DNA from 2 places in the Cryobacterium sp. TMT4-31 genome. Region 1 is predicted to be linked to the other one. Evidence: predicted binding sites of a transcription regulator. Region 1 holds the regulator's gene; the other holds the start of a gene.
What was found. The regulator LexA, encoded in region 1, represses DNA repair genes until DNA is damaged. The targets are predictions, from matches to a motif close to TCGAACANNTGTTCGA.
Positions count from the first base shown of each region.

Region 2: E3T19_RS09450 (HNH endonuclease signature motif containing protein) is a predicted target of LexA. The motif match lies at 1,515-1,530, and genes of this name have one in related genera.

Region 1 covers NZ_SOGI01000049.1:3,276-6,686, forward strand. Annotated here, with positions in the region: gene E3T19_RS11420 (histidinol-phosphate transaminase) at 1-882, opposite strand, end outside; gene E3T19_RS11425 (LysM peptidoglycan-binding domain-containing protein) at 1,028-1,390, opposite strand; gene lexA (transcriptional repressor LexA) at 1,784-2,407, shown strand; gene metE (5-methyltetrahydropteroyltriglutamate--homocysteine S-methyltransferase) at 2,495-3,411, opposite strand, start outside.
Region 2 covers NZ_SOGI01000042.1:11,093-14,503, forward strand. Annotated here, with positions in the region: gene E3T19_RS09450 (HNH endonuclease signature motif containing protein) at 1-1,451, opposite strand, end outside; gene E3T19_RS09455 (SRPBCC family protein) at 1,641-2,063, opposite strand; gene E3T19_RS09460 (NAD(P)/FAD-dependent oxidoreductase) at 2,093-3,411, opposite strand, start outside.

The DNA of each region.
Region 1 (3,411 bases):
GCCGAGGTTCGTCAGTTCGGTCACCAGGCGATCGCGTTGCACCCGGATGTCGTCGACCATGGCGAGCATCTCACCGGTGTGGGCGAGCGCGGCCATGGCCGCCGCCTGGGTGAGGGCGGACAGGTGGTAGGGCAGCCGGACCAGGCGTAGCGCATCCGTGACAGCCGGGTCGGCGGCCAGGTAGCCCAGCCGCACGCCGGCGAAAGCGAAGGCCTTGCTCATGGTCCGGGACACGAGCAGGCGCTCCCGGCCGGGCAGCAGGGTGAGGGCGCTGTCGGTGCCGTCCGGTGCGAACTCGGCGTAGGCCTCGTCGACGACAACGATGCCGGGGGTGGCGTCGTAGACGGCCGCGATGGTCTCCAGCGACAACGGGGTGCCGGTCGGGTTGTTCGGTGAGCAGAGGAAGACGATGTCGGGCGAGGTTTCCTCCACCCAGCGGGCGGCGGTCTCCGGCGAAAGTTCGTAGTCGGCGTCGCGGCCGCCGGGGATCCAGCGGGTATCGGTGCCGGAGGCGAGGATCGAGTACATCGAGTAGGTCGGCGCGTAGCCGAGCAGCGACCGGCCCGGCCCGCCGAAGGCCTGCAGAACCTGCTGCAGAACCTCGTTGGAACCGTTGGCGGCCCAGATGTTGTCGCGGGTGAGACCGTGACCGAGGTAGCCCGCGAGGGCGTCGCGCAGCGGGCTGAATTCCCGGTCGGGGTACCGGTTGACGGTGAGGATCGCCTCGGCCAGGGCCTCCGCGATGTCGGCGGCGACCGCGGGCGGGATCGGGTGGGTGTTCTCGTTGACGTTCAACGCCACCGGCACGTGCAGCTGGGGTGCTCCGTAAGGGGTTTGTCCGCGGAGGTTGGCACGCAGGGGCAGGTCGTCGAGGCTGGTCACCCGAACAAGCTTAGTTGCGCCCGCGGCCGACCCCTCGTATCCGAGGCGGGGCGAGCGGCTCCGGGCTGATCGGCTCCGGGCTGAGCGGCTCGGGCTGAGCGGCTCGGGCTGAGCGGCTCGGGCTGAGCGGCTCGGGCTGAGCGGCTCAGTAGTCGGCGGGAAGGGCGAGGCGCTGGCCGGGCTGCACGGCCTCGGAGGACAGCTGGTTGAGGTTGACGATGTCGATGATCACGTCGCGCGGGTCTTGTCCGGGGGCGACAGACTCGGCCAGCTGCCAGAGCGACTGGCCGGCCTCAATGGTGACGTAGTCGAACGCGGCCGCGCCGATACCCGCGCTGCCCTCTGCCGCGGCCATGCCGCCGTTGACGGCGATGCCGATGACGCCGAGTACCAGGGGCACTGCGGCGAGGGCCGTGAAGACGGCCCGCCCGCGGCGGGTCAGCCGCAGGTGTGTGGTGGGCGGGGTGGCCGGGCTGTGGTTGTCCGGTGCTGCATATGCTGCGCTCATGTCAAACCTCCTGGTAACGCATCTGGCCCTCGGCCGGGAGGGCCAGATGCGAATCTATGTTCCGAATATATCTTCGAGTGTTCGAACAATCAACCCTGTTTCCGGATATTATGGAGACAGATTCCGCAACACACTCGAATGCATGTCTACGAACCGCTGCTCTGTGGCTACAGTTTCGATCGGGTAGCTGCACTCAAACAGACACCACCGACATTGCTGCCCGAGCCCGAGAAGTATGAGCCCGACGAGCACCAGCCCGGCGAGCACGAGCCCCACCAGCACCAGCCCGAACCGACTAACCAGAGGAGCGTCAACGTGGCACAACAGAGCACACCTCGGGACAAGGGCGGCACGCGACGCCGCAAGAGCCTGAGCGACAAACAGCGCGCGGTGATGGACGTCATCCAGCGTTCGGTTCGCGACCGCGGTTACCCGCCGAGCATGCGCGAGATCGGCGACGCCGTTGGTCTGTCCTCGTTGTCGAGCGTGACCCACCAGCTGCACCAGCTCGAGCTGAGCGGGTACCTGCGGCGCGACCCGCACCGGCCGCGCGCACTCGAGGTGCTCATCGAGCTGCCTCAGTCCTCAGAGGAGGTCACGCCAGGCGCCGCCGATGACTACCAGTCCGGCATCCAGGTGGGTGATGCGGCGATGGTGCCGCTCGTCGGCCGCATCGCCGCCGGTATCCCGATCATGGCCGACCAGCAGATCGACGAGATCTTCCCGCTCCCCCGCCAACTGGTGGGCAAGGGCGAGCTGTTCATGCTCAAGGTCGTCGGTGATTCGATGATCGACGCCGCCATCTGCGATGGCGACTGGGTGGTCATCCGCCAGCAGAAGACCGCGGAGAACGGCGAGATCGTCGCCGCCATGCTCGACGGCGAAGCCACGGTGAAGGTGCTGCGACAGCGCGACGGCCACACCTGGCTGCTCCCCCGCAACACCAACTTCGAGCCGATCCTGGGTGACTTCGCCGAGGTCCTCGGCAAGGTCGTCGCGGTGTTGCGTTCGGTCTAGATCCGCAACGCTCCAGGCACACAACAGGCCCGACCCCGCGAGGGGTCGGGCCTTCGTGTTGTGCCGGCGTAGTCAGGGCGGGCCAGGTCAGACCAGCGTCGCCCGAACTGCGCGGGTGGCATCGACGATGTTGCGCAGGGACTCCACGGTCTCCGCATACCCGCGGGTCTTCAGTCCGCAGTCCGGGTTCACCCAGACCTGGCGAGCGGGGATCGATTGCAGGGCCCGCTCGAGAAGTTCGGTGATCTCGGCCACACCGGGCACCCGCGGCGAGTGGATGTCGTAGACGCCCGGGCCGATGCCGTGGTCGAAGCCACTGGTCTGCAGGTCGGCGACGACCTCCATCTTCGACCGAGCGGCCTCGATGCTGGTCACGTCGGCGTCCAGGTTGCGGATCGCGTCGATGACGACCCCGAACTCCGAGTAGCAGAGGTGGGTGTGGATCTGGGTCTGGTCGGCGACCCCCGCGGTAGCGAGCCTGAACGACCCGACCGACCAATCCAGGTAGTCGGCGTGGTCCTTCTTCTTCAGGGGCAGCAACTCGCGCAGCGCGGGCTCGTCGACCTGCACCACCCGGATACCGGCCGCCTCGAGGTCACCGATCTCGTCGCGCAGCGCGAGCGCCACTTGCCGTGCGGTCTCCCCCAACGGCTGATCGTCGCGCACGAACGACCAGGCCAGGATGGTGACCGGTCCGGTGAGCATCCCCTTGACCGGCTTCTCGGTAAGGGTCTGGGTGTAGCTGGACCACTCCACGGTGATGGGCGCCGGACGCCGGACGTCGCCCCACAGGATCGACGGACGGGTGCACCGGCTGCCGTAGGACTGCACCCAGCCGTTCTCGGTGACGGTGAAGCCATCGAGGTTCTCGGCGAAGTACTGCACCATGTCGTTGCGCTCGGGTTCACCGTGCACGAGAACGTCGAGGCCGAGGTCTTCCTGCAGCTGCACGACCCGGCCGATCTCGGCGCGCATGAGCTCCTGGTAGTCGGCGGATGCGAGTT
Region 2 (3,411 bases), on a different contig from region 1:
CCGAAGAAGATCGGCCGGAAGCCGCCGTTGTCGATCATCTGGTTGATCGTCTTCATCGAGATCGGCCCCTCGACGCCGTCGATCCAGCCGACCCCGACCCCGGTGTGCAGGTCGTGCGCGTTCACGTGCACCATCACCGTCGGCGGCATTCCGCCCATGGTCGGGGTGCGGGGGTCTTGGGCGACCTGGACCAGGATGCCGCGGAGAATATCGGCGCGTTTCTGGCCGCCGTCGCGTTCGTCGAGGATCTCGCCGGGCACGAGTTCGCCGGCCTCGATACGCTGCTGCTCCTCCGCGGACGGGAACGCGGGAGCGCTGCGGGCGGACTGGAACGTGTTGAACAGGGTCTGCATGATGCCCTTGAGCTCCGGCGTCACCCCGCCGCGCAGCGGGTGCAGGCCTTGGCTGAGTTTGCCGAACGAGAACGTGGATTTGGCCTCGACGATCTCCGCGGTGGGCGCGGCCCCGTCCGGGTTCAACACCGCCTGCCACGTCGCCGCCATCTCCCGGATCCGGTCCGCCGGGAAGGTGAACCCCGCCGAGTCGCCCAGGCGAGCGATCGGTCCCGTGCAGGCAGGCCCGGCACCGTCGGTGTCGGTGTGAGTGGCGGTGTTGGTGGCGGTGTTGGTGTCGCCGGGGCCGGGGGTGCGGCCGAATACCGACCCGGTCGCGGATTCCACCAGCTCGGCCTCACCGCCGTCCACCAGCGACTGGTCCGCGTCGAAGTGGCCGTGCACTTTGTAGTCGGCCAGGCCCTTCACGATGTTCTCGGCCGCATCAAGACCGATCTCCCCGGCCGCCAAGGCTGCGGCCACGAACGGGAACTCGGGCTCGAGGACCGTGCCGCCCAGCATCCGCGGGGCGACCTTCTCACCTAGGCTCACCCGCCGTTTCATTTCCGGCACCGACGTGCCGGTCAGCCCGATCAGCAGATCATTCTGGTGCGACGCCCCCAACCGCCAGGCCAGCGACTCCGTGCCCAGCCCGCTGCGGGACCGGTAACCCACCACGGTCGCGGTGGCCACCCGGGCGGCATCCACCGGCCGGCCGGTGCGCTCGACCATCTGCGTCAACGCGACCACCTCCGGGTCACTCAACGCGTTCACATCAATGGAATCCATCACCGCCATCACCGTCCGCGCCGCATCATCCAGGGCCTGGAGCTTCTGACCGAACGCACCGGTATGCGCGCGCTGCACCCCCGGCAGCTCGGCCGGATCCCGCCACTCAGGCCGCGGCTTAGACGGACCCCGACCGGCCCGGCTCGAGCCCGTCGCGGGGCCGGCCGCAGGGCCGGCGGCCTTCATGTCGGAAGTGCCGCTCAGACTGTCGGCATCCGGGCCGGTGAAGGGATCCGGACCGGCCAGGCCGGTGTTCCAGTCGTGCAGGTTCGACCCGGTGGGAGTCGTTCCCGTCGGTGCGGTGGAGCCACTATCCAGCTCGTCGTCCATACCCCCATTCTCTAACGAATCGCACCTATATGCGAGGAAATGCCAGCAAGTCCGGAACGGATATCGAAAACATTTCCTACCTGCAGAGGATGGCTCGGGGGGTCTCGACAGGCTCGACCGACGGGATGGGCGCGTTGTCGGGGACGGGTTGCGGGGTCTCGACAGGCGCGCCCGTCGTCGGCGGCGGGGCTAGTTGAACCCGGCGCCGCCCTCGGCGAGGAAGGCGAGCCGGCGCAACGTCTCTTCGTTTCGGATCCTGATGGCCGGTTCACGCAGGAAGGACGGGACGAACCGGGCGGGGCCGGCGGTGGCGTCCTCTGTGATGCGTACGACGCATCCGTCGCCGCGAGCCTTCACATCCAACGCCACGTGGGCCTCACCGAGCGGCCAGCCACGGGCCTTGAACAGCGCGTGCCGGGGTGGATCCCACTCCAGAACCGACGTGGTGTCGTCGATCAGGGCGGGCCAGACGCCTACAGAGTGGTAGATGACGCTTCCTGCGATCGGCCACGCCGGGTCGACGTCCCGCATCCGGGAGGCCCCGACGACCCAGCTCGGGTATAACCAGCCGTCCGCCAGAACGGCGAAGACGCTTTCGGGCGGGCAGTTCATGGTGCGATGGTTAACGGCCACGGTGTCACCTATTCCTGATTGGTCGGGGAGAGATCGGGGGCGGTGCGCACCCCAAGGTCGTGACGAAGAGCGCTGAGGGCGGCGTGCCAGCCGGCCAGGCCGTGCACGCCCGGGCCCGGCGGTGTGGACGACGAGCAGAGGTAGACGCCGTCCAGGGGAGTGCGCCAGGGGTCCGGCGAGAGAACCGGCCGCCGCACGAGTTGGGTCATGCTCACCTCGCCGGCGGAGATGTCGCCGCCGATGTAATTGGGATTGTGCGCTTCCACGCTGGACGCGCTGCGAGCGGCGCTGGCCAGGATGGTGTCGCGGAACCCTGGAGCAAAGCGCTCGATCTGGCGCACGATCGCCTCGGTCTGGTCGATGGCGGAGCCGCGCGGAACATGGGTGTACGCCCAGAGGGTGTGCTGACCGGCCGGGGCGCGACTGGGGTCGAGGCCACTGGGCTGGGACACGAGAACGTAGGGTTCCTCGGCGTGCCGGCCGCGCGCGACGGTGTTCTCGGCTCGCCGGATCTGCGCCCGGGTGCCGCCCACGTGCACGGTGCCCGCCGCCCGCAGTCCGGCCGCCTGCCACGGCACCGGGTCGGACAGCGCGAAGTCGACCTTGGCGACGCCGTTGCCGTATCTGAAGGCGCGCAGCCGCCGCGCGTATGCGGCGGGCAGCTCGCCCTCGGCGAGGCGCAGCAGCGCCCGGGGCGTCAGGTCGAGCATCACCACGCGGGCCGGCGGCAGGTCGCTCAGCCGCCGCACCTCGGTTGACGTGACGATCTCGCCGCCGTGGGCGAGCAGGTCGTCGACCATCGCGGTCACGATCGCGCCACTGCCGCCGACGGGGATCGGCCAGCCGCCCGCGTGCGCATAGGTGGCGAGAGTGAGGCCTGCGCCGGCGGTGGCGATGCTCGGCAGCGCCCTGATCGTGTGCGCACTGACGCCGGTGAGCAGGGCTGGCGCCGTCTCCCCCGCGAAGCGCAGGTCCCAGAGGGGGCTGCCCTGCTCGAGAGCCCGCAGACCGAAGCGCAGCGCGGTTTCCGGATGCCTCGGCAGCCGCAGGAGCTGCGCACCGGTGAACTCCGCCACCCGCTCGGAGTGTGCCACCAGGGGAGCGAACAACCGAATCCAGGCCGCGCCGTCCCGGCCCAGCTCGGCGGCGGTGCGTTCCAGGCTGCGATAGGCCAGCCCGGCGGTGCCGCCCGGCAGCGGATGCCCGTAGGAGACCTCGGGGACGACAAGTTCGATCCGGTCCGCGAGCCCGAACCGCTTGAAGAACTCGGAGGCCAGCGCGAGCGGGTGCACGGCGGAACAGACGTCGTGGTGGAAACCCGGCAGGG